DNA from 3 places in the Geodermatophilus sp. CPCC 205506 genome. Region 1 is predicted to be linked to each of the others. Evidence: riboswitches for the same ligand, from Rfam matches in the RefSeq annotation. Region 1 holds a riboswitch; each other region holds the start of a gene.
What was found. Region 1 has a riboswitch for S-adenosylmethionine ahead of MY520_RS17375 (aminotransferase class V-fold PLP-dependent enzyme). Riboswitches for the same ligand answer to the same signal wherever they lie in the genome.
Positions count from the first base shown of each region.

Region 2: linked by a shared signal. The riboswitch ahead of thrC (threonine synthase) and the one ahead of MY520_RS17375 (aminotransferase class V-fold PLP-dependent enzyme) in region 1 are both predicted to bind S-adenosylmethionine.
Region 3: linked by a shared signal. The riboswitch ahead of MY520_RS18640 (bifunctional o-acetylhomoserine/o-acetylserine sulfhydrylase) and the one ahead of MY520_RS17375 (aminotransferase class V-fold PLP-dependent enzyme) in region 1 are both predicted to bind S-adenosylmethionine.

Region 1 is NZ_JALPKP010000030.1:42,790-52,220, forward strand. Features, by position in the region: gene MY520_RS17325 (Rieske 2Fe-2S domain-containing protein) at 1-838, shown strand, start outside; gene MY520_RS17330 (alpha/beta fold hydrolase) at 835-1,539, shown strand; gene MY520_RS17335 (muconolactone Delta-isomerase family protein) at 1,569-1,844, shown strand; gene MY520_RS17340 (hypothetical protein) at 1,844-2,053, shown strand; gene ligA (protocatechuate 4,5-dioxygenase subunit alpha) at 2,043-2,411, shown strand; gene MY520_RS17350 (class III extradiol dioxygenase family protein) at 2,404-3,261, shown strand; gene MY520_RS17355 (cysteine dioxygenase) at 3,327-3,872, opposite strand; gene MY520_RS17360 (LLM class flavin-dependent oxidoreductase) at 3,984-5,084, opposite strand; gene MY520_RS17365 (NADPH-dependent FMN reductase) at 5,086-5,586, opposite strand; gene MY520_RS17370 (LLM class flavin-dependent oxidoreductase) at 5,583-6,692, opposite strand; SAM riboswitch class IV at 6,922-7,035, shown strand; gene MY520_RS17375 (aminotransferase class V-fold PLP-dependent enzyme) at 7,064-8,434, shown strand; gene MY520_RS17380 (hypothetical protein) at 8,440-9,366, opposite strand.
Region 2 is NZ_JALPKP010000062.1:15,427-24,857, reverse strand. Features, by position in the region: gene MY520_RS24585 (ABC transporter permease) at 1-221, shown strand, start outside; gene MY520_RS24580 (HAD family hydrolase) at 263-1,084, opposite strand; SAM riboswitch class I at 1,144-1,271, shown strand; gene thrC (threonine synthase) at 1,284-2,585, shown strand; gene MY520_RS24570 (cold-shock protein) at 2,784-2,984, shown strand; gene groL (chaperonin GroEL) at 3,285-4,913, shown strand; gene MY520_RS24560 (VOC family protein) at 5,046-5,414, opposite strand; gene MY520_RS24555 (fibronectin type III domain-containing protein) at 5,540-7,264, opposite strand; gene MY520_RS24550 (DUF72 domain-containing protein) at 7,606-8,391, shown strand; gene MY520_RS24545 (hypothetical protein) at 8,441-9,184, opposite strand; gene MY520_RS24540 (Gfo/Idh/MocA family protein) at 9,274-9,431, opposite strand, start outside.
Region 3 is NZ_JALPKP010000034.1:20,996-30,426, reverse strand. Features, by position in the region: gene MY520_RS18680 (VOC family protein) at 1-428, opposite strand, end outside; gene MY520_RS18675 (hypothetical protein) at 612-989, shown strand; gene MY520_RS18670 (thioesterase family protein) at 1,015-1,797, shown strand; gene MY520_RS18665 (mechanosensitive ion channel family protein) at 1,846-2,742, shown strand; gene MY520_RS18660 (hypothetical protein) at 2,835-3,266, shown strand; gene MY520_RS18655 (ABC transporter substrate-binding protein) at 3,383-4,324, shown strand; gene MY520_RS18650 (amino acid ABC transporter permease) at 4,341-5,303, shown strand; gene MY520_RS18645 (amino acid ABC transporter ATP-binding protein) at 5,300-6,073, shown strand; SAM riboswitch class IV at 6,158-6,273, shown strand; gene MY520_RS18640 (bifunctional o-acetylhomoserine/o-acetylserine sulfhydrylase) at 6,317-7,612, shown strand; gene metX (homoserine O-acetyltransferase MetX) at 7,628-8,743, shown strand; gene MY520_RS18630 (gamma carbonic anhydrase family protein) at 8,754-9,341, opposite strand; gene MY520_RS18625 (uroporphyrinogen decarboxylase family protein) at 9,389-9,431, shown strand, end outside.

The DNA of each region.
Region 1 (9,431 bases):
CGAGCAGCCGGACCTGCCCAAGGGCGCGACGGTGCACCGCTTCCCGGTGGTCGAGCGCTACGGCATCGTGTGGATCTGGCCCGGGGACCCGGAGAAGGCCGACCCGGCCGACATCCCGGACGTGTCCTGGCTGACCGACGAGAACTGGACCCACGTGCACGGCTCGGTCGGGCTGAAGTCCCGCCAGGTGCTGCTGGTGGAGAACCTGCTCGACCTGACCCACGAGACGTTCCTGCACCCGACCTCGATCGGCAACGCCGCGGTCGCCGCCACCCCGATCGACGTGATCGGCGAGGGCAACCGGGTGTCCTTCATCCGGCACATGGTCGACATCGAGGCCCCGCCGTTCTACCGCTCCTCGATGGGCGTGACCACGAACATCGACCGCTGGCAGGACGGCGACTTCTACGCGCCGGGCATCTTCATCCTCAACATCCGGATCGCCCCGACCGGCACCGAGGAGCCCGAGGGCTTCCACATGAAGGTCATCTACGGCATGACGCCGGAGACCGAGACCACCACGCACGACTTCTTCGCCCTCGGTCGGGACTACAAGATCGACGACGCCGAGCTGTCGGAGTTCCAGCTCAAGCAGCAGCTGGCGGTCATGAAGGAGGACGTCGACGCGCTGGAGATCCAGGAGCTGATGGTCGCCACCGACCCGGGGATGGTCGAGTCCTCGATCCGCTCCGACGTCGCGGGCATCCGCGGCCGCCGGCTGCTGGAGAAGATGGCCAAGGCCGAGGCGGCCGCCCGCGGCGAGGCCCCGGCCCGGCCGGCGCGCCCCGCCCGCCCGGCGACCGCCGCCCCGACCCCGGAGCCGGCGGGCCAGGCATGACCACGTTCGTCCTGGTCCACGGGGCCTGGCACGGCGGCTGGTGCTGGGACCGGGTGGCCCCGCTGCTCCGCGGCGCCGGCCACGAGGTCCACGCCCCGACGCTGACCGGGCTGTCGGAGCGCAGTCACCTGCTCTCGCCGCTGGTGGGGCTGGACACCCACGTCGAGGACGTGGTCCGGCTGATCGACACCTTCGGCCTGCGCGACGTCGTCCTGGTCGGGCACAGCTACGCGGGGCAGATCGTCACCGCGGTCGCCGACCGGCGCCCCGACGCGATCGCCAAGCGGGTGTACCTCGACGCCTTCGTCGGCGACGACGGCGAGGCGGCGCGCGACCTGCTGCCCGAGCAGGTGGAGCACCACTGGGCGGAGTCCGCGGCCGAGCAGGGCTTCGGCTGGCTGGTGCCGGTGCGCAAGCTGTCGGTGCTGGGCGTGACCGAGCAGGCCGACGTCGACTGGCTGACGCCGAAGCTCACCCCGCACCCGTGGAAGACCTACCTCGACCGGCTCGACCTGACCGGCGCCGCCGACGCGGTGCCGGCCGCGTTCGTCGAGTGCGTGACCTGGATGCGGGTCTTCCAGGCCCAGGCCGAGCGGGCCCGCGCACGCGGCTGGCCGGTGCACGAGCTCGACACCGGTCACGAGGCGATGGTCACCGCCCCCAAGGCGCTCGCCGACGTCCTGCTCGACCTCGCCCGCTGACCGCCGTCCCCGACCCCCAGGAGACCACCGTGGAGTTCCTCGTCCGCTCCGAGAACCGCCTGCCTCCGGAGACCCCCGCCGAGCGGCGGGAGGAGCTGCGGTCCGCCGAGCGGGCCCGTGCCATGGAGCTGCGGGAGGCGGGCATCCTCAAACGGCTGTGGCGGGTGCCCGGCCGCAACGCCACCATCGGGCTGTACGAGGCGGCCGACCCGGCCGCCCTGCACGACGCGCTGGTGTCCCTGCCCATGTCGCCGTGGCTCGACGTGCACGTCGAGGCGCTGGCCCAGCACCCCCAGGAGCGCTGATGACGACGTCCACCGGCCGGGAGCTGCGCATCACCTTCCGCCAGTACGACGGCGAGATGCACGGGACCTGCTGGTGCGGGCTCACCTGGTCCAGCCCGCACCCGCGGCTCATGTGGGAGTGGCTGGACGACCACGAGCACCAGGGCGGCGAGGAGAATGACGCCGCGGCACCGGGTGCCGGGAACGGGAGGTCCACCGATGAGCTCTGACACGCCGGCCGGGCGGTTCGACCTGCCGGGGACCCCGGTCTTCGACGGGCAGACCAGCCGGCGCGGGTTCCGCATGAACAAGCTGTTCATGAGCCTGCGCTCGGCGGAGAACCGGGAGCGGTTCCTCGCCGACGAGGGCGCCTACTGCGACGAGTTCCGGCTGACCGCCGAGCAGAAGCAGGCTGTGCTGGACCGCGACTGGCAGGCGATGATCGACCTCGGCGGCAGCATCTTCTACGTGTACAAGCTGGCCATGATGGACGGCCGGTCGATGCAGTACCTCGGTGGTGTGTTCAGCGGCATGACCGAAGACGAGTTCGTGGCGGCGATGCGTGCGGGAGGACGGCGGGATGGCTGAGGTGATCTGGGGCCTGGCGACGTCGCACGTCCCCTCGATCGGGGCGGCGATGGACCGGGGCAAGACCGAGGACCCGCTCTGGAAGCCGCTGTTCGACGGCTACGCGCCGGCCCGCGAGTGGCTGGCCGAGCACGAGCCGGACGTGGCCATCGTGATCTACAACGACCACGCCAACGGCATCGACCTCGACATCGTCCCGACCTTCGGCATCGGCACCGCCGAGCGGTACGACGTGGCCGACGAGGGCTTCGGCAAGCGCCCGGTGCCCGACGTCGTCGGCGATCCGGAGCTGTCGCTGCACCTGCTCGAGCAGCTGGTCGACGACGGCTTCGACCTCACCGTCTTCCAGGAGCTCGAGGTCGACCACGGGTTCACCGTCCCGCTGTCGGTGTGGACGCCGGACCCCGGGGACGCCTGGCCGTGCCCGGTGATCCCGCTGCTGGTCAACGTCATCCAGTACCCGCAGCCGACGGCGGCCCGCTGCTACGCGCTGGGCCAGGCCCTGGGGCGGGCCATCCGCAGCTACCCCAAGGACGTCAAGGTGGCGATCCTCGGCACCGGCGGCATGTCCCACCAGCTGGCCGGCGCGCGGGCGGGCTACATCAACCCCGACTTCGACCACATGTTCCTCGAGGCCATCGAGAAGGACCCGGCCAAGCTGACCGCGCTCTCCCGGCAGGACTACATCCGCGAGGCCGGCTCCGAGGGCATCGAGATGATCATGTGGCTGATCATGCGCGGTGCCATGAACGAGCAGGTGACGAAGGTGCACTCGCACTACTTCGTCCCCGCTTCCAACACCGCGGCCGCGATCGCGCTGTTCGACAACCGGGTGCCGCAGCCGGCCTGAGAGCGGACCGCCGGGCCGCACCGCCTCTGCTCAGCGGTGCGGCCCGGCGGTGTCTCAGCGGCCGGTCACCAGTCGACGCCGGCCCGCTCGGTGCCGGTGCGCTGCAGCGCGCCCCGGTCGACGCGGTAGGTGTTCATGACGGTCAGCCGCGGGGTGTACACGTGCACGCTGACCGCGGCCTCCGCGCCGCCGTTGAGCACCTGGTGCACGTGGTGCGGTCCGAAGTGCCGCACCCGGCCGGTGGTGAGCTCGGCGGCGTCCTCCCGGGCGCCGACGCGCTCGCGCAGGGTGCCGCGGACGACGGCGAAGGCGCCGGCGGAGCCGCCGTGGTCGTGCAGCCCGGTGCCCTGGCCGGGCAGCCAGGACAGCAGCCAGACCTGGGCGCGGGCCAGCTCGGGGTGCAGGGACGGGTCGAGGACGTCGGCGGCGAGCCCCTGGTCGAGCAGGGCGCTCCAGCGGCTCTCGGGCCGGTACTCGACCAGCGGGGACCAGGCGGCCTCCGCGGCGGCGAGGGCGGCGGCGAGTGCGGCGGCGCCGGTGCGGAGGGTGGTCGTGTCGTCCGGGCGGTACAGCACGGAGGACAGGGCAGGGGACAGCAGGGAACGGGTCACGGGGTCTTCCTCGGGGAGTTCGGGGTGGTCTGGAGGTCGGGGGCGCTCAGCAGCCGCGACAGAGCGCGCTCGCCGTCCGCACCAGGTCCACCGCCGTGCGGCGGGTGAGCCTCACCGGGCACCCACCGGTTCGCGGGCCAGCAGGGGGAGGACCTCCTCGCCGACCCGCCACGCCTCCTCGAGGTGCGGGTAGCCGGACAGGACGAACTCGTCGATGCCCAGCGCCGCGTACTCGGCCAGCCGCTCGGCCACCTGCTCGGAGCTGCCGACCAGCGCGGTGGCCGCCCCCTCGCGGACCAGGCCGATGCCCGCCCACAGGTTGGGGGCGACCTCCAGCGACCGGGCGCCGTCGCCGGCGGCCCCGCCGTGCAGCGACGTCATCCGCGCCTGGCCGACGGAGTCCATGCGGGCGAAGCGCTCCTGCGTGGCCGCGATCGCCGACGCTGGCATCCCGGCCAGCATCCGGTCGGCCTCGGCCCAGGCCTGCTCCGGCGTGTCCCGGGCGACGACGTGCAGCCGCATCCCGAACCGGACGGTGCGGCCGTGCGCGGCCGCCCGCTCCCGCACCCGGTCCAGCCGCGGCGCGACCATGGCCGGCGGCTCGCCCCAGGTGAGGTACCGGTCCACCCAGCGGGCGGTCACCTCCTCCGCGGCCGGGGAGGCGCCGCCCAGGTAGACCGGCGGGACGACGTCCGGCGGCCGGACCAGGCCGGCGTCGCGCGCGGCGAAGTGCTCACCGGCGACGTCGAACCGCTCCCCGGCCAGGCAGCGGCGCAGCACCTCGAGGAACTCGCCGGTGCGGGCGTACCGGGCGTCGTGGTCGAGGAAGTCGCCGTAGGCGCGCTGCTCCACCGGGTCCCCGCCGGTGACGACGTTGAGCCGCAGCCGGTTGCCCGACAGCCGCTGGAACGACGCGGCCTGCTGGGCGGCGAGGGTCGGGAGCACGAAGCCCGGCCGGAAGGCGACCAGGAAGTGCAGCCGGGAGGTCAGCGGCACCAGCGCGGAGCAGACCACCCACGCGTCCTCGCAGCCGGACCCGGTCGGGGTGAGCACCGCCGCGAACCCGGCCTGCTCGGCGGCCTGCGCCACCGCGGCCAGGTACTCCAGGGTGGGCCGCCGGCGCAGCGCCGCGGCGCTGTGCCCGCGGTCGGTCGTCGCCGGCCCGACGTCGCGGCCGTCGCCACGGCTGGGCAGGAACCAGGAGACCTCCACGTCAGCGCCGTCCGGCGGTGCGGGCCGCCGCCACCTGCGGTCCCGCGACGGCCAGCCAGTCGTCCAGCGGGCCGGGGGCGTCCCAGGTCTTGTCGAGCAGGTAGAGCCCGCGGGTGGGCGTGGTGGCGCCGAGCTCGACCAGGACCGGCTTGAGCAGCAGGTCCGGCGCCAGCGCGTGGGCGGGCCCCGCGCCGAGCATGAGCGGGACCGCCACCACGCCGGCGAGGTCGCCGGTGCCGACCTGGTCGAGGAACAGCTTGAGCAGGCCGGTGTAGGTCGCCTTGTAGGTGGGGCTGGCGACGACGGCGACCTCGGCGGCCCGCAGCGCGGCGACCGCCTCCTCGACCGCCGGGTCGCCCCAGCCGAGCAGGCCTGAGCCGAGGTCGACCACGTCGACGACGCGGTCCGGCGGGGCGCCGGTGAGCCGCTCGACGACGTGCTCGGCGGCGGCGCGGGTCCGGGAGTGCGGCTTGGGGTTGCCGACGACCGCGATCGTGCTCACGGGGCGGCCGCCGCGGCGGCGTCGCGCTTGGCGACCTCCTCGCGCACGATCGGCAGCACGTACCGGCCGACGTCGATGGCATCCCCGAGCAGGTCGTAGCCGCGCATCGAGATGATGTCCACGCCGAGGTCCACGTAGTCCAGCAGCGCCTGGGCGACCGTCTCGGGGGTGCCGACCAGCGCGTTGGAGTTGCCCGCGCCGCCGGTCGCCGTCGCCGTCGGCGTCCACAGCGCGCGGTCGAAGCGCTCGCCGCGCTCGGCGATCGCCAGCAGCCGCTGGGAGCCGGCGTTCTCCGGCTCGGTGAGCGGGTGCCGCCGGGTCAGCGGCTGCGCGCCGCCGCCGGTGCGGGCGGCGATCCTGTCGACGGTGCGGTGCGCCTTCTCCCAGGCCAGCTCCTCGGTCGGCGCGATGATGGGACGGAAGGCGACCTGGATGCGGGGCATCGTCGTCCGCCCGGCCGCGCGGGCCGCCGCGTGCACGCGCTCGATCTGCGCCGCGGTCTCGGCCAGCGGCTCGCCCCACAGCGCGTAGACGTCGGCCTCGGCCCCGCCCGCGGCGTAGGCGGCCTCCGACGAGCCGCCGAAGGAGACGTCGGGCCGCGGCTGCTGCACCGGGAAGGTGTCGCTCACGAAGTCGGCGAACCGGTAGTGCTCGCCGTCCCAGTCGAAGGGCTCGTGCGAGGTCCACGCCTTCTTGACGATCTGGATGTACTCGCGGGTGCGGCCGTAGCGCTGGTCCTTGGTCAGGTGGTCGCCCTCGCGGCGCTGCTCGGCGTCGGTGCCGCCGGTGATGAAGTGGACGGTCAGCCGGCCGTCGCCGATCCGGTCCAGCGTGGCGAAGGTCTTCGCGGCGAAGGTCGGGTAGCTGACGTTGGGCCGGTGGGCCAGCAGCACCTGCAGCCGCTCGGTGTGCGAGAGCAGGAACGCGGCGGCCGCCGACGGCTCGGGGGAGCCGGACCCGTAGGCGAACAGCACGCGGTCCCACCCCCAGTCCTCGTGCGCGCGGCCGAGCCGCAGCGTGAACTCCTTGTCGAAGCTCGGCCCCGAACGCGGGGTGGTCTCGGAACCGTCGTTGGTGGCGGCGATGCCCAGGAACTCGATCGGCACGGGTGGTCCTCAGGGGTGACGGGGGCCGCCCGGGACGGGCGGCCGGGGGAGGGGACGCGGGGCGGCGTCAGCGACAGCGCGCGGACCAGACCCGGCCCAGGTCCACGTGCACACGCCGGACCAGCCGCGGAGCGGCGGCGGTCGAGGTGGGGACGGCGGGCACGGACATATCTCTACCATCCCGATCGGGTTTGACGGGTAACCGGGTCGCATGTCACGCTGCCCGGCAGGTCAAGAGCGCCAGCGACAAGCCCCGGCTCGCTGGCCGGCAACCCTCCCTCCGCGATGGGGTGCCCCGGGTGACGACCCGGCGGGCGCCGACCGGCGTCCGCAAGCGCGGGCCCGCACGGGTCCCGAACCGAGGAGGCCCCGTGACCGGCGCTGTCCTGTCCCGTCCCGCCGCTCCGGCCGGCTGCCCGCTGCTGCCGGTCGTCGGCGCGGACACCGAGGTGCCGCTGGTGCCCGCCGGCCGCGCCCCGTACGCCGACCTGGACACCGCGGCCAGCACGCCCGCCCTGGTCGCCGTCGCCGACCGGGTGGCCGAGGCGTTGCCGCTCTACGCCAGCGTGCACCGCGGCGCCGGCTACCTCTCCCAGGTGTCGACCGCCCTCTACGAGTCGGCGCGGGACACCGTCGCCGGCTTCGTCGGCGCCCGCGTCGACGACGTCTGCGTGCTGACCCGGAACACGACCGACGCGCTCAACCTGCTGGCCGGGTGCGTGCCCGCCGGGGATCGGGTGCTCGTCCTCGACTGTGAGCACCACGCCGACCTGCTGCCGTGGCAGCGCCGGGCCGCCACGACCGTGCTGCCCACGCAGGCGACGGTGACGGCGACCCTGCGCGAGCTGGCCGCGGAGCTGGTGCGCGGCCGCTACGCCCTGGTCGCGGTCACCGGGGCGTCCAACGTGACCGGCGAGGCGCTGCCCCTGGCCGACGTCGTCGAGCTGGCGCACGCCGCCGGGGCCCGGGTCGCCGTCGACGGCGCGCAGCTGGTGCCGCACCGCCGGTTCTCCCTGGCCGCGACCGGCGCCGACTACGTCGCCTTCTCCGGCCACAAGCTCTACGCCCCCTTCGGCACCGGCGCGCTGGTCGGCCGGCGGGACTGGCTGGACGACGCGCCGGCGCACCTCGCCGGCGGCGGGGCGGTGCACGAGGTGACCGTCGAGGGGACGACGTGGGCCGCGGCCCCGCACCGGCACGAGGGCGGATCCCCCAACGTGCTGGGGGCGGTGGCGCTGGCCGCCGCCTGCGACGCGCTGGCGGCGCTGCCCGACGGCGCGCTCGAGACCCACGAGCTCGCGCTGCGGGACCGGCTGGAGGCGGGGCTCGACGCCCTGCCCGGCGTCCGCCGGCTGCGGATCTGGCCGGACTCGACCGCGCCCACCGGCGTCGTCTCGTTCACCGTCGACGGGGCCGACCCGGGCCTGGTCGCCGCCGTCCTGTCCGCCGAGCACGGCGTCGGCGTGCGGGACGGCCGGTTCTGTGCGCACCCGCTGCTGGCCCGGCTCGGCGTGCCGCAGGGGGCGCTGCGGGCCAGCGTGGGGCTGGCCACCACCGCGGCCGACGTGGACCGGCTCCTCGAGGGCCTGGCCGCCTTCCTCGACCGCGGGCCGGCGGTCGACTACGCCGTCCGGTCGGGGCGGTGGGCGCCGGCCGACGACCCCCGCCCCCTGGCCGGCCTGGCCGGCGCGGACGCGGGGGCCGTCACCCGGGGAGCCGGCTGCGGCTCCCCCGGGAAGTGACCGTGTCAGCCCGGCAGCAGGACGGTGCGCAGCTCGTGCGCGCCGTCGGCGCGGGTGGCCTCGTAGAACCAGCGGGTGCCGCCGCCGGGCAGGGCCACCGCGTCGGCGTAGCGCAGCCCGCCGGGTGGGTGCGGGCTCTGCAGCAGCGGGCCGTCGGGAGCCGCGCGGAACCGGCCGTCGCCGTTCGCGACGGCCAGGCCGGTGCGCTCCTCCCAGTTCTCCGCCGCGGTGGCCCGGCCGTCGTAGAGGGCCCAGGTCCGGTCGCCGTCCAGGACGACGGCGGCGAACCGCACGCCGCGGGCGTCCCAGCTCCCCGGCGTGCCGGCCAGCGCGGTCCCGCGCCAGGTCCACTCGACGCCGTCCGGGCTGGTGGCGTGCTCGGTGGTCATGCGGTCGGTGGCGTGCGGGTCGTCGAGCGGGTGGACCGAGGCCCACAGGTGCCACTGCCGGCCGTCGAACCGGACCACCGGGTCCTTGACCGCCTCGCCGTCGCTGCCGGGCAGGACGGTGCGGGGGGTGGCCGCGGCGAGGTCCTCGACGCGGCCGGCCTCGAGCAGGTCCACCCGCCAGTGGCTGGTGCCCGGCGTCGCGCAGCTGACGTACAGCCGCCAGCGGCCCTCGGGCGTGTGCACCAGCGCCGGACGCTCCAGGGAGTCGGCGCCGAAGTCGTCCTTCCGGACCCGCGCGACCTCGGTGAAGTGGCGGCCGTCGTCGGACCGCGACACGGTGTTGGCGAAGCCGCGGCCCTCACCGACCGGGCGGCGCAGCCGGGCGGCCAGCCACCACGTGCCGTCGACCAGCTGGGCCGAGGGCCCGCCGGTCCACGAGCCGGGGCGGGGGTCGTCCGGTGCGAGCACGATCTCGGCGTCGGACCAGAACGACGACGCGTCCGGGAGACGGATGGCGGACGTCGGGGCGGGGGAGGACGGCACGCTGCGGCTCCGGGATCTCGGGCGGACGGCCCGCCCAGTGTGCATGCACCCGGCGACGACACAGG
Region 2 (9,431 bases), on a different contig from region 1:
TGTTCACCATGTTCGTCTTCGCGATCCTCGACCAGGTCGAGCAGCTCGGCGCGGTCCGCGACTGGTTCCCCACCGCGGAGGAGTTCGCCTGGACCGACCTGCTGCAGACCCCGGTCGACTCCGGCGACCTGTTCCGGGGCGTGGTCCAGTCGCTGGTGTACGCGGCGGTCTTCACCGCGCTGGCCTTCCGCCACTTCGCCCGCCGCGACGTCACGAGCTGATGGAGTGGTTCTGTCGGCGTGACGCCGACAGAACCACTCCATCAGAGACTCGCGCGGACGGCCTCGGCCCAGCCCTCGCCCATCGCGGCACCGGTCACCGCCACGTTCGGGACGGCGGCCAGCAGGTCGGCCATCCCGTCGACGGTCGCCCCGTTCGCGGTGATCCACAGCCGGCCGACCGCCGGCGCCATCTCCAGGTCGCTGACGCTGTCGCCGATCGCCACCGCGTCGTCGGGGGTCAGGCCGCGCCGCTCGAGGTCCCACGCGATCGCCGCGCCCTTGGAGATGCCGCGCGGCATCAGGTGGTAGACCCGCGGCGGCAGCGCGTCGGGGGCCAGGGTCATCCGGGACGTCGCCGGGATGGACCCGTTGTCGTTGAGCGTCAGCCAGCCGTGCCCGCGCTCGGCGAGGTACGCGTCGACGGCCAGGGGGTCCACCCGGCCGCGCAGCAGCGCGTCGGTCGTGTGGGTGGCGTGCCAGGGGGCGTGCCACTCCAGCCGGCCGGCGTGGCGCGCCAGCAGGTCCTCGACGACGCCGAGCTCGGCCATCACCTCCATCGGGGCCCGCGCGGCGTGCTCGGCGGGCAGCTCCCCGGTCAGCCGGTGGACGCCGCGGCCGCCGTCCCAGCCGACGACGGAGCCGAGCTCGGCGATCGCGCCGTCCGCCGCGAAGATCCGCGCCGCCTCCACCACCTGCTCGAACGTCCGCCCGCTGACCAGCACGAGCGGGACGCCGGCCCGGTGCAGGTCGAGCAGTGCGGTGGCCGGGCCGGCGGTGAGGTCGCGGGCGGCGGTGTGCCAGAAGGAGCCCCGGGGGCCGACCATCGTGCCGTCGAGGTCGGTGTAGACGATCCGCGCAGTCACGGACTCATCGTGGCCGGGTCCGCAGCGACGACGGTCACCTGGGTACAGTCGGTGCGTTCCACTCATCCAGAGGGGCAGAGGGACACGGCCCGATGAAGCCCCGGCAACCGCCGACCGCGCACTCCGCGGCGAGAGGTGCCAATTCCGTCCCGCGCGGCTCGACGGCCCGCCGCGGGGAAGATGAGGAGGTAGTCGTCGCATGACCCTGACCGCTCCCGGTTCCCTTCAGGCCGACTCCGGTGCCGGTGGCCCGGTGCCCCCGTGTCCGGCCCGCGGGCTGGTGTGCCGCAACTGCGGCGCCACCTTCGGCCTGGTCGCCGAGCACGCCTGCGCCGAGTGCTTCGGCCCGCTCGAGGTCGACTACGACCCCGAGATCATGCGCGCGGTCACCCGCGAGCAGATCGAGGCCGGCCCGCAGAACATCTGGCGCTACGTCGCACTGCTGCCGGTGGGGCAGGACCCGGCCGACCGCGTCTCGCTCGACCCCGGCCTGACCCCGCTGGTGCGGGCCGACCGGCTGGCCGCGGAGCTGGGCGTCACCGGGGGCCTCTGGGTCAAGGACGACTCGGCCAACCCCACCCACTCGTTCAAGGACCGCGTGGTCAGCCTCGCGGCGACCGCCGCCAAGCGCCTGGGCTACACCAAGATCGCCGCAGCCTCCACCGGCAACCTGGCCAACTCGGTCGCCGCGCACGCCGCGCGGGTCGGCATCCCGTCGTTCGTGTTCATCCCGAGCGACCTGGAGCCGGGCAAGGTCGTCCAGTCGGCGGTCTACGGGCAGACGCTGGTCGCCGTCGACGGCTCCTACGACGACGTCAACCGGCTGACCAGCGAGCTCGCCGAGACCGACGAGTTCGAGGACACCGCCTTCGTCAACCAGAACGTGCGGCCCTACTACGCCGAGGGCTCCAAGACGATGGGTTACGAGATCGCCGAGCAGCTCGGCTGGCGGATCCCGGCCCAGGTCGTCATCCCCATGGCGTCGGGCTCGCTGCTCACCAAGGTGGACAAGGCGTTCCGCGAGCTGACCACCGCCGGCATCGTCGAGGCGAGCGAGTGGACGATCTTCGGCGCCCAGTCGGCCGGCTGCGACCCGATCGCCACGGCCTTCGACAACGGGTGGGACGTCGTCAAGCCGGTGAAGCCGACCGGCATCGCCAAGTCGCTCAACATCGGCAACCCCGCCGACGGCCCGTACGCGCTCGACGCGATCCGGCGCACCGGTGGCGCGGTCGGCCGGGTGGACGACGAGCAGATCGTGCAGGGCATCCGCGACCTCGCCCGGACCACCGGGGTGTTCGCCGAGACCGCCGGCGGCGTCACGGTCGCGGTGCTGCGCCAGCTCCTGGAGGACGGCCGGCTGGACCCGGCCAAGGAGACCGTCGTCCTCAACACCGGGGAGGGCCTCAAGACCCTCGACCCGCTGGAGCCGGTCGTCGGGCCGACCCACCGGGTGCAGCCGTCGCTGAAGTCGGTGCGGGCGGCCGGTCTCATCGGGTGACGGAGTAGGGTCGCAGCCGGATCGGGGGACGTCGTCCCTCCATCCGTGTCCGGCGTGGGTGAGGTTGCTCTCACCACGCCCTTCGTGTTGTACCTTCTCCCGCGGTTCGGTTCCACGTTCGTGTTCGACGGGCGGAAGAGCTAGACCCGGCGCCGGAATGGCTGGCGTCGTCCGCACGCACGAAACGTGGGAGCACACGTGGCACAGGGCACCGTGAAGTGGTTCAACGCCGAGAAGGGCTTCGGCTTCATCGCCGTCGACGGCGGCCAGGACGTCTTCGTCCACTACTCCGCCATCCAGATGGACGGGTACAAGAGCCTCGACGAGGGCCAGCGGGTCACCTTCGAGGTCGTCCAGGGTGAGAAGGGGCCGCAGGCCGACAGCGTGCGCTCCGCCTGAGCTCGCAGGTCCTCGCCGAGGCCCGGTTCCCCGCCAGGGGGCCGGGCCTCGGTCGTGTCCGGGAGGCCGCAGAGGCACTCGGTCGGGCCGGGGAACAGCCGGCGCCCACCCCCCGTTCTTGCACTCGGCAGGGTCGAGTGCCAAACTCTCGGTTGGCACTCGACAGTGCCGAGTGCCAATCAGGTCGGATGCGGTGAGGCACTGGTGTGCGGGCCGACGGAGTGCCCGTGCCACCGGTGTCGTCCGTCGCGGGCGCCGAACCCGGCCGTGCAGCGATCCATGCATGGAGGACATCACCACATGGCCAAGATGATCGCCTTCGAGGAAGAGGCTCGCCGCGGCCTCGAGCGGGGCATGAACACCCTCGCCGACGCCGTCAAGGTGACCCTCGGCCCCAAGGGCCGCAACGTCGTCCTCGAGAAGAAGTGGGGTGCCCCCACCATCACCAACGATGGTGTGAGCATCGCCAAGGAGATCGAGCTCGAGGACCCGTGGGAGAAGATCGGCGCCGAGCTGGTCAAGGAGGTCGCCAAGAAGACCGACGACGTCGCGGGTGACGGCACCACCACCGCCACCGTGCTCGCCCAGGCGCTCGTGCGCGAGGGCCTGCGCAACGTCGCCGCCGGCGCCAACCCGATGGCCCTCAAGAAGGGCATCGAGAAGGCCGTCGAGTCGGTCACCGAGTACCTCCTCTCGACCGCGAAGGACGTCGAGACCAAGGAGCAGATCGCCGCCACCGCGTCGATCTCCGCCGCTGACCCGGCCATCGGCGAGCTCATCGCCGAGGCGATGGACAAGGTCGGCAAGGAAGGCGTCATCACCGTCGAGGAGAGCAACACCTTCGGCCTCGAGCTCGAGCTCACCGAGGGCATGCGCTTCGACAAGGGCTACATCTCGCCCTACTTCGTCACCGACGCCGAGCGCATGGAGGCCGTCCTCGACGACCCGTACGTGCTCGTCGTCAACAGCAAGATCAGCTCGGTCAAGGACCTGCTCCCGCTGCTGGAGAAGGTCATGCAGTCGGGCAAGCCGCTGGCCATCATCGCCGAGGACGTCGAGGGCGAGGCCCTCGCGACCCTGGTCGTGAACAAGATCCGCGGGACCTTCAAGTCCCTCGCGGTCAAGGCGCCCGGCTTCGGCGACCGCCGCAAGGCCATGCTGACCGACATCGCCATCCTCACCGGTGGCCAGGTCATCAGCGAGGAGGTCGGCCTCAAGCTGGAGTCCGCCGGCACCGAGCTGCTGGGCCGCGCCCGCAAGGTCGTCGTCACCAAGGACGAGACGACGATCGTCGAGGGTGCCGGTGACAGCGACCAGATCTCCGGCCGGGTCAACCAGATCCGCGCCGAGATCGAGAAGTCGGACTCCGACTACGACCGCGAGAAGCTGCAGGAGCGTCTGGCCAAGCTGGCCGGTGGCGTCGCCGTCATCAAGGCCGGCGCCGCGACCGAGGTCGAGCTCAAGGAGCGCAAGCACCGCATCGAGGACGCGGTGCGCAACGCCAAGGCCGCCGTCGAGGAGGGCATCGTCGCCGGTGGTGGCGTCGCCCTGGCGCAGGCCACCACCGTCGCGTTCGAGAAGCTCGAGCTCGAGGGTGACGAGGCGACCGGTGCCAACATCGTGCGCGTCGCGCTCGAGGCGCCGCTGAAGCAGATCGCCATCAACGCCGGCCTCGAGGGCGGCGTCGTGGCGGAGAAGGTGCGCAACTCGGAGACCGGCTGGGGCCTCAACGCCGCCACCGGCGAGTACGTGGACCTGGTCGCCAGCGGGATCATCGACCCCGCCAAGGTGACCCGCTCGGCGCTGCAGAACGCCGCCTCCATCGCGGCGCTCTTCCTCACCACCGAGGCCGTCATCGCCGACAAGCCGGAGAAGTCCGCTCCGGCCATGCCGGGTGGCGACGGCGGCATGGGCGGCATGGACTTCTAGAAGGACCACGTCGCCCCCCACGACGCGCTCTGCGCGCCGCGGGTCCCTGCGACGTAGCCGTTCCATCGCGTCACCTCGGCAGGGGCGGTCCGCTCAGGCGGGCCGCCCCTGTCGGCGTCTTCGCCCTCGTGTTCAGGCGTCGGGGGCGAAGACGCAGAACTCGTTGCCCTCGGGGTCGGCGAGCACGTCCCACCGGATCTCCGTGTCCCTGGCGCGCAGCAGCGTCGCCCCGGCGGCGAGCAGCGCGGCGGTGTCGCCGTCGACGTCGAGGTGCATCCGGTTCTTCACCGTCTTGCGCTCGGGGACCGGGTTCACCCAGATCAGCGGGCCGGCCCCGGACGGATCGGCGATCGGCACCGGCCCCGCCCGGTCGAAGGGCGTGCCGTCGTCCCGGGTGTCCCGTCGGACGTAGCCCAGGGCCGCGCACCACCAGTCGGCCAACGCCTGGTGGTCGTGGGCGTCGAGGCAGAGGTCCTTGAAGCGGGCGGGTGCGTCGGCCATGGCGGCAGCTCAGCACACCGGCGCGGCCCCCGGCAGGCCGAGGGCCCGTCACCGGATCGGTGACGGGCCCTCGGGGGTGCGGTCGTGCTGCGGGGCGTCAGCGCTGCCCCGGGTGCGGTCCCGGGTCAGCGGGACCGGGTCACCGCCGTCGTCAGGCTGGCGCCAGAGTCGGAGGTGACGGTGATCCGGTTGTCCGTCGGCAGCGCCGGACCGTTCCGCAGGTCGACCGACCAGGTGCCGTCGGCCGCGACGGGGACGTTGACCTGGATCGTCGCGCCGGCCGAGGTGCGGACGTGGACCCGGTTGGCCGTGGTGTCAGCCGCGGTGCCCTGGATCCGGTACTCCCGCCTGTCGGCGCGGTATGTGGCCCGGCTGACGGTGACGACGTCGCCCGGCGTGACCGTGGCGACGACGCCGCTGGCCGTCGTGCCCGGCGTCGCCGCCGTGCCCGACAGCGCACGGACCGACACCGTGTACTCGGTGCCGTTGGCCAGACCGCTCACCGTGCCGCTGGTGCCGGAGGCGACGGTCGTCGTCACCGCGTCCCCGCCGGCGGTGGGCGTGGCGGCGAGCTCGTAGCCGGTGACCGGGCTGGTCGCGCTGCCCGGCTGCGCCGCCGTCCACTCCGCGGTGATGGACTCGTGACCGGCGAGGACGCGGGTCAGGGTCGGCGCCGTCGGAGCCACGACAGCCGGGGTCTCCGTGCCGCCGCCGGTGTCGCCGCCGGTACCCGTGCCGCCGCCGGTGCCGGTCCCCCCGCCCGTGTCCGGGTTGGTCGGGTCGACCGCCGGCGTGATGGTGCCGTCGGCGTTGAGGGTGCCGAGCTGGACGACCGGGCTCCACAGCCCGTTGTTGGCCTCCAGGATGAGTGCGTAGGACTGCTCCGCGTTCAGGCCCCGGATGGTGGCCTCGTTCGGGCCGGTGGTGTTGGCGCCCTGACGCACGGCGATCTCCTGGCCGGTGACGCCGTCGATCGCGGCCACCCGGTACTGGGTGACGGCCTTGGCGTCGGCCGGCTGGGCCGGGGTCGTCCACGTCAGCGAGACGTCGCCGCCCGAGCGGACGGCCGTGACGCGGGTCGGGGGCACCGGGGCCTGGGAGGCCGGGCCGGCCGGGCAGCCACCGAATCCGGGGCCGTCGGTCTCCCCGAACTCGTAGAGGGTGTTTCCCAGTGCCAGCTCGCCGGAGTCCAGCATCCACGAGGTGACGACGTGCTCTCCGTCGGCCACCCGCTCGGCGTCGGCGGCGGAGAACATGCTGAAGGTGACCGAGAAGACCCCTCCGCTGGCGCTGCCCTCCACGGTGTAGCCGGGTCCGCCGTTGGGCTCGGCCGGGTCGACGACCGGCGTCCAGCCGATGGCGCGCTCACCGATCAGGGTCGGGGGCGTGGCCGGGTCGGGACGCCGCATCTCCGGGTTGACGACCTCGACGACGAACCGGTCGAGGCTCACGTCGTCGCCGTAGGTGCCGCTGATCGTCACGGTGCCCTCGACGTCGCCCTCCGCGGGAGTGGCCACGACGTCGCTGACCTCGACCGCGTCGATCTTCGCCGAGCTGGTCGTCGCGCCGTCGCTGAAGGCGGTCTCGCTGAACCGCACCTCGACGAGGTCGCCGCCCCGGATGTCGGGCGTCACGCCGGTCCAGCAGGAGCCACCGGGGTGGTTGAACTCCAGGAACCCGGTGGCGTCGATGACGCCCTCACCGATCCCGACCTGCTGGCCGTTGCGGTTCACCGTCACGGTGGCCGTCTCGCCGGCCTGGTCGGCGTAGCCCTCCAGCGCGACCATGTCACGCTTGGGGAAGATCTCGATGTTGCCCGGGCCCAGAGGTGGGGTCCCGGCTTGGGCCATGGCCGCGAAGGTCACCAGGGCGCCGGTGGCGGTGGCGGCCGCCAGGCCGCCGGCCAGGAGCCGCTGGCGAGGCCGCGTCCGTCCGGTCGCGGGAGGTGCACCTGTTCCGTGCGCGCCCCCGTGACCGCCCCGCGAGGTCGGTCGTGCAGTGGTCATCGATGTCTCCGCTGGTCGATCCGGTAGGAGCCTCCGGGTCGGGCCAGGAGGCGCTCCGAACGGTCGCCGCATGATCGACTGCGGGGCAGCCGTGCGAAGGGGGGGCGCGGACCCCCAAACGGGGAGGACGGGGGTCGACGGCCTGTGTCCGCGTCAGCGGGAGCCCACGCGGGTAGGCGAGATCCGTGGCGGTGGTCATCGGGACGTCGGGCTGGCAGTACCGCGACTGGCGCGGCCGCTTCTACCCGCAGCGGATGCCGCAGCGGCTGTGGCTGGAGCACTACGCCGCCCACTTCGCCACGGTGGAGAGCAACAACGCCTTCTACCGGCTGCCGGAGCGCAGCACGTTCGAGGCCTGGCGCACCCGCACCCCGGCCGACTTCCGCTGGGCGGTCAAGGCCAGCCGGTTCCTCACCCACATCAAGCGGCTGCGCGAGCCCCAGGAGCCGGTCGCCCGGCTGATGGGGCGCGCGGAGGGGCTGGGCGAGCGGCTGGACGTCGTCCTGCTGCAGCTGCCCCCGACGCTGCGGGCCGACGTCGACCTGCTGCGGGAGTGCCTCGCGCAGTTCCCGCCCGGCGCCCGGGTGGCCGTCGAGCCGCGGCACGAGACCTGGTGGACCGACGAGGTCCGCGCCCTGCTCGAGCGGTACGGCGCCGCGCTGTGCTGGGCCGACCGCGACGAGGAGCCGGTCGCGCCGCTGTGGCGGACGGCCGGGTGGGGCTACCTGCGGCTGCACCGGGGCGTGCAGGACTGGCGCTACCGGCCGGAGACGCTGCAGCTCTGGGCCGACCGGCTCGCGGCCACCTGGGCAGCGGACGAGGACGTCCTCGTCTACTTCAACAACGACCCCGGCGGGGCCGCGGTGGTCGACGCGGTCGTCTTCGCCGAGGCGGTGCGCCGCACCGCCCGCACGCCGACCCGGGTGCCGACCGCCGAGCAGGCCAGCGGCCTGGCCTGGGACGCGGCCTGAACCGACGGGTGGTCAGGCCGACCGGGAGGCCGGCCCAGCCGCCACCCGATCAGTCGTCGTCGCGGTCCCGGTCGTCGTCGCCGCTGTGCCGGCCGGACTCGGCGCTGCGCTCGGCGGCCTCGCGGGCCTCCTCCGCGGCCTCCTCGGCGGCCCGCTGGGCGTCGCGGCGGGCCCGCTCATCGGCCTCGCGCTGCTCCTCGGCGGCCTCGCGGGCCTCCTCCGCGGCCTCTACGGCGGCCCGCTGGGCGTCGCGGCGCGCCCGCTCATCGGCCTTGCGCTGCTCCTCGGCGGCCTCGCGCGCCAGCCGGGCGGGGTCGTCGGAGTCGTCCGGGCCGTCGCTGGGGTCGGCGGCGCCCGCGTCCCCGCGGCCCTGGTCGGGCGTGCCGTCGTCGTCGGAGCTGCCGTCGTCGGACCCGTCGAGCCCCGAGTCGTCGGTCTCGCCGGCGTCGCCGGAGCCCTGGTCGGGCGTGCCGTCGTCGTCCGACGCGGTCGGGTCGGCGGCGCCCGGGATCTCGGTGGGGTCCGCCCCGGGGCCGTCGCCGGCTCCGTCCCGGCCGGAGTCGTCGATCTCGCCGGCGTCGGACACCGGATCGTCGGAGGACGGCGCGTCGAAGGGGGTCACCGCCTCGATGGCGCCGGCGATGCCGTCCTGGACGCCGCCGGGCAGCACGCCGGCTGCCCCCGCCCCGGTGACGCCGGCGACGGCCACGCCGACGCCGGCCGCCGTCTGCACGACGACCGAGGCGGAGCCGAACTTCGCGGCGAGTGCGGTGATGCCCTGGATGAGGAACACGGTCGGCTCCCTGGATGCCGGTGGGTGTAGTCACTCCACTCATCGGCAGCCGGCGCCAGAACTTGAACTTTGGAGGAGATCTCCCCTCATCAGGTGAAGGCGGCCGGGTCATCGGCGTGCCGGATGCCGAGCTGGTCGGCGGCCTGCCCCAGCACGGCCTGCACCGCGAGGGTGTCGGACAGCGGCATGACGGCGCTCTCGGTGCGCCCGGCCTGCAGGCAGGCGGTCACCTCGGCCAGCTCGTGCG
Region 3 (9,431 bases), on a different contig from region 1:
TGGGCCAGGTTCACGATGAACCCCTCGGGTCCGCGCACGGACGCCATGCGCCAGACGCCCTCGTACTGACCGACCCCGCCGACCAGGCGGTAGCCGTCCCCGGCGAGCCGGTCGAGGATCGCCTGGAGGTCGTCCACCTCGAACGTCACGTTGCGCAACCCCAGTTCATTCGGCACGGGGTCCGGCGAACCCGGTTCGGGGTCCGGCCGGATGAAGCTCGACAGTTCCAGCCCGGTTCCTCCGTCGGGCGGCCGCAGCACGACGACCTCGGTACGGGAGTCAGGGATGCCGATGACCGTGTCCAGGAACTCCCCTTCCAGCACCGTCCGGCCCTCGATCTCGAAGCCCAGCCCGACGAAGAAGTCCGTCACCGTGTCGAGATCTCTGACGGTGATGCCGACGTGATCGAAGCTCCGGATGGGCGACATGGGTGCGACCTCCTGTGTTCTTCCGCCAGGTCAGGTTCTCATCGGTGCGCTCGTCCGCGCCCCGCAACGGCCGCTCCCGTCGTCCGGAGGTCCCGGGCGGCCCTCTCGCAGCATGGACGCGGCCGGCGGCCGGAACTCATCGGCGCCCGTGTGCCCCTCCGGGGCACCGGGCACAGTCGGCTCGTGTCCCAGGAGTTCGATGCCCGGCCCCCCTGGTCGACCCGCCGCCGGCGCCTGCTCGCCGGGCTGGCGGGCGGCGTCGTCCTCGGCCTGCTCGGGTCCTGGGCGCTGCCGGGCGAGTACGGGGTGACGGCGCTCTTCCTCGCCGGCCTCTGCGGCTTCCTGCTGGTCGTGGCCCTGGTGGTGTTCGTCGCGATCCCCGGGCCGGACACGCTCGCCGAGCTGCTGCGCACGCCGCCGCTGGCCGGCGCCGTGCTGGTCGTCTCGGTGCTGCTCGTGCTCGCCAACCCCGCCGGCTCGCTGCGCTGGCTGTGGATCGTCGCCGCCGTGGCGGCGGCGGCGTGGACCGCCTTCGCCGTCTGGGCCACCCGCCACTCCTGAGCGGGGCGGCGGCAGACTGCCCGGCATGGACCTCCCCGCGGCGCTCTACGAGCCGGTGGACGGCGGCTACCGGGCCACCGCCCTGACGATCGGTCCCTGGGACCCCGGGCTGCAGCACGCCGGCCCGCCCGCCGCCCTGCTGGCCCGCGAGGCCGAGCGGGTGAGCGGCATCGACGGCGGGCAGACCGTTCGCCTGGCCTACGACATCCTGGGGCCGGTGCCGGTGGGCCCGGTGCAGGTGGCCGCCCGCCTGCTGCGGCCGGGGCGCCGCATCGAGCTGGTCGAGAGCACCCTCACCGCCGGCGGCGACCGGCCGCTCATGCGGCTGACCGCCTGGCGGGTGCGCACCGGGGAGACCGCGGGCACGCCGGAGCCGGGCGTGCCGCTGCCCGGGCCGGAGGGGAGCCGGCCGGAGACGGCGGACTTCTTCACCACCGACGTCGCCTACCACCGGGCGCTGGACTGGCGGTTCGCGCACGGCACCTTCAACGGCCCCGGCCCCGCGGCCGCCTGGACCCGGGCGCGGTGCACCCTGGTGGACGGCGAGCCGATGACCCCGCTGCAGCACCTGCTGGTCATGACCGACGCGGCCAGCGGGATCTCCGCCGTCCTGGACTGGACCCGCGCCACCTTCGCCAACGTCGACCTCTCCGTCGCGCTGGTCCGGCCGCCGTCCGGCGAGTGGGTCGGGATGGACGCCGTCACCACGATCGGGCCGGCCGGCGCCGGCCAGTGCTTCGCCGACCTCTACGACGTGACGGGGCGTGTCGGCCGGTCGAGCCAGTCGCTGTTCGTCGAGACCCGCTGACCGGGGCGGGTTGGCACCGTCGCGGGCGCGCGGGGAGGCTGGGGCGCGATGGAAGCGCTGAGAACACTCCTCGACTGGCTGGCCGGGCGGGGACTGGAGGTCGTCCTCATCGTCCTGGGCTCGGTCCTGCTGGCCCGGTTCGTCGCCTGGACCGGCACCCGGATCACCGATCGGATCGACGCCCAGTCCACCGGCGGGGACGCCCTGGTCCGCTCCGAGGCGGCCAAGCACCGGCACTCGCTGACCCAGGTGATCACCTGGACGCTGATCGTGCTGATCTACGCCATCGCGGTCTTCTTCGTCCTCGACCGCGCCGGCATCCCCATCGGCGGGCTGGTCGCGCCGGCGACCGTGCTCGGCGTCGGCCTCGGCTTCGGCGCGCAGCGGATCGTCGGTGACGTGCTGGCCGGGTTCTTCATCATCACCGAGCGGCAGTACGGCTTCGGTGACGTCGTCGCCATCCAGGTGGTCGGCGGCGGCGACGAGGCCAGCGGGACGATCGAGGACGTCACGCTGCGGGTCACCCGGCTGCGCTCGCCCAACGGCGAGGTGATCACCCTCCCGAACGGGCAGATCGTCAAGGTCACCAACCTCTCCCGCGACTGGGCCCGCGCCGTCGTCGACGTCCCGGTGCCGACGACGATCGACGTCAACCGGGTCAACGAGGTCCTGCGCGAGGTCGGGGCCGAGGCCTTCCGCGACCCGCTCATGCGGCCGTTGCTGCTCGACCCGCCCAGCGTGATGGGCGTGGAGACCCTCGACCTCGAGCAGGTCAACGTCCGCCTGGTGGCCCGCACGCTGCCCGGCAAGCAGTTCGAGGTGGGCCGTGACCTGCGCGCCCGGATCGTCCTGGCGCTGCACCGCGAGGGCATGAACCTGCCGACGCCGACGTCCCCCCTGCCCCCTGAGGACGCCCGGACCGGCTCCGGGGACGGCGCCCGGTGACGCGGCCCGACGACGGCCGGCCGACGCCACCACCCCCGCCCACGTCCACGTCCACGCCGACGCCGACGACCCCGGCGGCGAACACGCCCTCGGTGAGGACCTCGCCACCGGCCGGCGGGACGCGGCGCTGGTGGTCGTTCGTCCCCCACCACCTGGGCCGCGCCCGCACCTCGACCCTCGTGCTGGGCCTGCTCTTCATCGCCTTCCTCGCGCTCTACCTCTCCGTGCGGCCGGAGGTCACCGCCGCCGGCACGAGCGCCCCGGTCGACAGCTCCACGCCGGCGCCGCAGGCCCCGGTCCCGGCCGAGCCCACGGAGCCGGCGGAGACGACCGCTCCCGCCGAGACCACCGAGCCGACGCCGACCCCGACGACCGCACCGACCGGTCCGACGACGACCGAGGCACCGGCGGGCGGGACGACCGAAGTCCCTGCGGAGACGACCGGGCCGGGCACGACCCCGGCCGAGCCGACGACGGCGCCGGCCCCCTCGACCACGCCGCCGGCGGACGCCCCGACCCCGTGACGGTCGCCACCACCGCGCGAGGACCAGGCACCTCGGCGCGCCGGGCCCGCCCTCCGCAGGGCAAGATCAGCACCCCGCGTCTCGATCGTCGAGGTGCACCCGGAGGAGGAACACGCGTGGCCATCCGATCCCTGACCCGGCCCGGGCGGGCCGCCGTCGCGACCGCCGCCGTGCTGACCCTCGTGCTCGCCGGCTGCGGGGACGACTCCGGCGGGGACGGCGGCAGCGGTGGGGACGCCGGCGCCGGCCCCACCGGCGAGCCGCTGCCGAGCGTCGAGGCCGACGACGCGCTCGCCGCGCTCGTGCCGGCGGAGGTGGCCGAGGACGGCGTCCTGACCGTCGGCAGCGACACCAGCTACGCGCCCAGCGAGTTCATCGCCGAGGACGGCGAGACGATCGTCGGCTTCGACGTCGACCTGTTCAGCCTGGTCGCGCAGAAGCTCGGGCTGGAGGCACGGTTCGAGACCGCCGACTTCGGCTCGATCATCGCCGGCGTGGGCTCGGGCCGGTACGAGGTGGGCGTCTCCTCGTTCACGATCAACCCCGAGCGGCTGCAGCAGGCCACCATGATCAGTTACTACTCGGCCGGCACCCAGTGGGCCACCAAGGCCGGCAACCCCGAGGGCGTCGACCCCGACAACGCCTGCGGGCTGACCATCGCGGTGCAGCGGGCCACCGTGCAGGTCGACGACATCACCGCCCGCTCGGAGGCGTGCGAGGCGGCCGGCGAGGAGCCGATCACGATCAACCAGTACGACCTGCAGAGCGACGCCACCGCGGCGATCGTCTCCGGTGCCGCCGTCGCCGGGCTGGCCGACTCCCCGGTCATGGCCTACGCCGTCCAGCAGACCGGCGGCCAGCTGGAGCTGCTCGGCGACATCTACGAGGCCGCGCCGTACGGGTACGTCGTCCCGCTGGAGGCGACGGAGTTCGCGCAGGCGATCGCCGACGCTCTCAGCGCCCTGATCGAGGACGGCACCTACACCGAGGTCCTCGAGCGCTGGGCCGTGGAGGACGGCGCCATCGACGCCCCGACGGTGAACCCCGCCGTCGGCTGACGAGGGCACCACACCCATGGCCGCCGAGGCCCCCGGCACCACCCGGCCGGCGCCGCCCGGACGCATCGAGGCGGTGCCGGTCCGGCACCCCGGACGGTGGATCGCCACCGCCGTCATCGCGGTGCTGGTGGCGATGTTCGTCCACATGCTGGCCACCAACCCGGTGTTCCAGTGGGACTTCATGCTCGACAACATGTTCAGCCCGCCGGTGCTGCGGGGGGCCCGGACGACGCTGATCATGACCGTCCTGGCGATGGTGCTGGGCGTGCTGCTCGGCATCGTCCTCGCGGTGATGCGGCTGTCGCCCAACCCCGTCGTCTCGGGCGCGGCGTGGACCTACATCTGGCTCTTCCGGGCGGTCCCCCGGATCGTCCTGCTCTTCTTCGTCGCGAACCTCGGCGCCCTCTACGCCACCTACGAGTTCGGGTTCCCCTTCGACCGGCAGCTCATGGACCTGTTCGGGTTCGACGCGGACCTGCGCCTGTTCGGCCTGAACGGCAACCAGATCTTCGCCGGGTTCACCGCGGGCCTGATCGGCCTCGTGCTCTCCGAGGGCGCCTACATGGCCGAGATCGTGCGGGCCGGGATCCAGTCGGTCGACCCGGGCCAGAACGAGGCCGCCTCCGCCCTGGGGATGAGCCGCGGCAAGACCATGCGCCGGATCGTGCTGCCGCAGGCGATGCGCGTCATCATCCCGCCGACCGGCAACGAGACGATCGCGATGCTCAAGGACACCTCGCTGCTCATCGCCGTCCCGGTGACGACGGAGCTCAACTTCCAGCTGCGGGCGATCGGCAGCCGGACCTTCCAGATCATCCCGATGGCCGTGGCCTCGATCCTCTGGTACGTGGCGCTGGCCAGCCTGCTGATGATCGGCCAGTACTTCCTGGAGCGGCGGTTCAACCGGGGCTTCGGCAGCCGGGAGACGCGGGCGCAGCGGGCCGCCCGCGAGGCCCGCGAGGTCGGGGGCCAGAAGTGACCGGGGACGGACAGCCGATGGTCCGGGCCGAGGGCGTGCGCAAGTCCTTCGGTCAGGTCGAGGTGCTCAAGGGCATCGACCTGGAGGTCGCCGCCGGCGAGGTGGTCTGCGTGATCGGCCCCTCCGGCTCGGGGAAGTCGACGTTCCTGCGCTGCATCAACCACCTGGAGAAGATCGACGCCGGCCGGCTGTGGGTGAACGGGCACCTGGTCGGCTACCGCGAGCACGGCGGCAAGCTGCACGAGCTGCCCGACCGGCAGGTCGCTGCCCAGCGCCGCGACATCGGCATGGTCTTCCAGCGGTTCAACCTCTTCCCGCACATGACGGCGCTGGAGAACGTCGTCGAGGCACCCACCCAGGTGAAGGGCGTGCGCAAGGCGGAGGCCCGCCGGCGGGGCGTCGAGCTGCTGGAGCGGGTGGGCCTCGGCGACCGGGTGCACAACTACCCGAACCAGCTCTCCGGCGGCCAGCAGCAGCGGGTGGCGATCGCCCGGGCCCTGGCGATGGAGCCGCAGCTCATGCTCTTCGACGAGCCGACGTCCGCGCTGGACCCGGAGCTCGTCGGCGAGGTCCTCGACGTCATGCGGGGGCTCGCCGGGTCGGGGATGACGATGGTCGTCGTCACCCACGAGATGGGCTTCGCCCGCGAGGTCGGCGACTCCCTGGTCTTCATGGACGACGGCGTGGTCGTCGAGGCCGGCGACCCGCGGCGCGTGCTCGGCGACCCCCAGCACGCCCGCACCCGGGCGTTCCTCTCCAAGGTGCTCTAGGGCCGGCCTCCGCCGCCTGACCGGCCCCGATGCGCCTGGGGCCCCTGTGCCGGGTGTGCTCCCGTCTGCATAAGATCGCGTCTGGCTCACGAGAGGCAGTGCGAAGCACCTGGCTGGCTGCCCGGCAACCTCGACTCCGTCCGAGGTGCTCCAGGGGAAGAGCCGGCCGGTCGGCGCCCGCCGTCCGGCAAGGACGGAGGTCCTCGCGCGCCGCGGGGTCTCCCGATGAGAGGAGACCGGCGCATGCCCGACCCCCAGAGCTGGAGCTTCGAGACCCGGCAGATCCACGCCGGCACGAGCCCCGACCCGACCACCGGGGCCCGTGCCCTGCCGATCTACGCCACCACCGCCTACCAGTTCCGCGACGCCCAGCACGCCGCGGACCTGTTCGCGCTGGCCGAGATGGGCAACATCTACACCCGGATCATGAACCCGACGCAGGACGCGCTGGAGCAGCGCGTGGCCTCGCTGGAGGGCGGCGTCGCGGCGCTGGCGGTGTCGAGCGGGCAGTCCGCCACGACCCTGGCGCTGCTCAACATCGCCGAGTCCGGCGACCACGTCGTCGCGTCCGCCTCGCTCTACGGCGGCACGTACAACCTGCTGCACCACTCGCTGCCCAAGCTCGGCGTCACCGTCTCCTTCGTCGAGGACCCCGACGACCCGGAGAACTGGCAGTCGCTGGTCCAGGAGAACACCAAGGCCTTCTTCGGCGAGACGATCGGCAACCCCAAGGGCGACATCCTCGACATCAGCGCGGTGTCGGAGGTGGCGCACCGCAACGGCGTCCCGCTGATCGTCGACAACACGATCGCCACCCCGTTCCTCATCCGGCCGATCGAGTTCGGTGCCGACGTCGTCGTGCACTCGGCGACCAAGTACCTGGGCGGGCACGGCACGGTGATCGCCGGGCTGATCGTCGACGCCGGCAACTTCACCTGGACCGGCGGGAAGTTCCCCGGCTTCACCGAGCCCGACCCGACCTATCACGGCGTCGTCTACGCCGACCTCGGCGCGCCGGCGTACGCGCTCAAGGCACGGGTGCAGCTGCTGCGGGACCTCGGCCCGGCGATCTCGCCGTTCAACGCCTTCCTCGTCGTGCAGGGGATCGAGACGCTGTCGCTGCGCATGGAGCGGCACGTGGCCAACACCCAGCGGGTCGCGGAGTTCCTCGAGGCGCACGACTCCGTCGACCGGGTCAACTACCCGGGGCTGGCGTCGTCCCCGTGGCACGCCGCGCAGCGGAAGTACGCGCCGCGCGGCGCCGGCGCCGTCCTCACCTTCGAGCTGCACGGCGGGGTCGAGGCCGGCAAGCGGTTCGTCGACGCGCTGGAGCTGCACAGCCACGTGGCCAACATCGGCGACGTGCGCAGCCTGGTCATCCACCCGGCGTCGACGACGCACTCGCAGCTGACCGCCGAGGAGCAGCTGACCACCGGCGTCACCCCCGGCCTGGTGCGGCTGGCGGTCGGCCTGGAGGGGATCGACGACATCCTCGCCGACCTGGAGGCCGGCTTCCGCGCCGCGAAGTCCGCCGAGTGAGAAGGACGTCCTGACGTGAGCGGGGCCCGGGTCGCCCCCTGGGCCCCGCCGCGCCCGGGCGGCTGGCGCGAGGGGGACCCGGTCGGCGACCGGCGCTTCCTCGACCTGCCCGGTCCGCTCGGGCTGGACCGCGGCGGGTCGCTGCCGGCGGTCCGGGTGGCCTACGAGACGTGGGGGACGCTCGCGCCCGGCGGGGGCAACGCCGTCCTGGTCGAGCACGCGCTCACCGGCGACAGCCACGTCGTGGGCCCGCCCGGCCCGGGCCACCCGACGCCGGGCTGGTGGGACGGGCTCGTCGGGCCCGGGGCGCCGCTGGACACCGACCGGCTGTTCGTCGTCTGCGCCAACGTCCTCGGCGGCTGCCAGGGGACGACCGGCCCCTCGTCCCCGGCCCCGGACGGCGCCCCGTGGGGCGCGCGCTTCCCCGCCGTCACCGTGGGCGACCAGGTGCGGGTGGAGGCCGCGCTGGCCGACGCCCTCGGCATCGACCGGTGGACGGCGGTGCTCGGTGGCTCGATGGGTGGCATGCGGGCGCTGGAGTGGGCGGTCGGGCTGCCCGACCGGGTCGGAGCGCTGTTCTTCCTCGCCTCCGGTGCCGCCGCGACCGCCGACCAGATCGGCACCCAGACCACCCAGCAGGCCGCCGTCCGTGCCGACCCGGCCTGGGCCGGCGGGGACTACCTGCCCGGCCCCGGACCGGTCGACGGGCTCGGCGTCGCCCGGCGGATCGCGCACCTGACCTACCGCAGCGGCGGGGAGCTGGAGGAGCGCTTCGGCACCGCGGTGCAGGGCGACGGCCGGTACGCGGTCGCCTCCTACCTGGACCACCACGCCGGCAAGCTCGCCGCCCGGTTCGACGCCGGCAGCTACGTGGTGCTGACCGAGGCGATGAACTCCTGGGACGTCGGCCGCGACCGGGGCGGGGTCGAGGCGGCGCTGTCCCGGGTCACCGCGCGGGCGGTGGTGGCCGGCGTGGACAGCGACCGGCTGTACCCGCTCGCGCTCCAGCAGCTGGTCGCCGACGGCCTCGGCGTCCCGCTGCGGGTGCTCTCCTCGCCGTACGGCCACGACGGGTTCCTCATCGAGATCGACGCCGTGGGTGCGCTGGTGCGGGAGCTGCTGGCCGGCTGAGCTGCGCGGCTCAGTCCATGGCGTCGCCGGGCACCTGGCCGGCCGGGGGCAGCTTGTGGCGGACCACCGGCCGGACCCGCCGCGCCGAGGCCAGCCGCGAGGTGTAGCTCTCGGCGTTGCCCCGGATGTGGGCGAGGTCGTCGTCGGTCGTCTGCCGGAGCACCTTGGCCGGCACGCCGCCGACGAGGGAGCCCGGCGGGACCTCGGTGCCCTGGGTGACGACGGCGCCGGCGGCGACGATCGACCCCGAGCCGATGTGGGCGCCGTTCATCACGACGCTGCCCATGCCGACCAGGACGTCGTCGTCCACCCGGGCGCCGTGCAGCACCACGTTGTGCCCCACGGTGACCCCCCGGCCGAGGACGAGGGGGAAGCCCGGGTCGGAGTGCAGCGTGCAGCCGTCCTGCACGTTGGTCCCCTCGCCGATCTCGATGACCTCGTGGTCGGCGCGGGCGACCGCGCCGTACCAGATGCTCGAGTGCGGCCCCATGGTCACCGCACCGACCACGATCGCCGTCGGCGCGACGAAGGCCTCGTCGTCGATCTTCGGCGCGCCGAACTCCAGTTCCGCGATGTAGTTGTCCGCCACGGTGCACACCCCAGCACAGTGCCGCCCGCAATGCACCTGTCGGGCACACTCGCCGCATGCCCGCACCGCTGCCGCCGCTGCCCACCTCCGTCGTCGGGA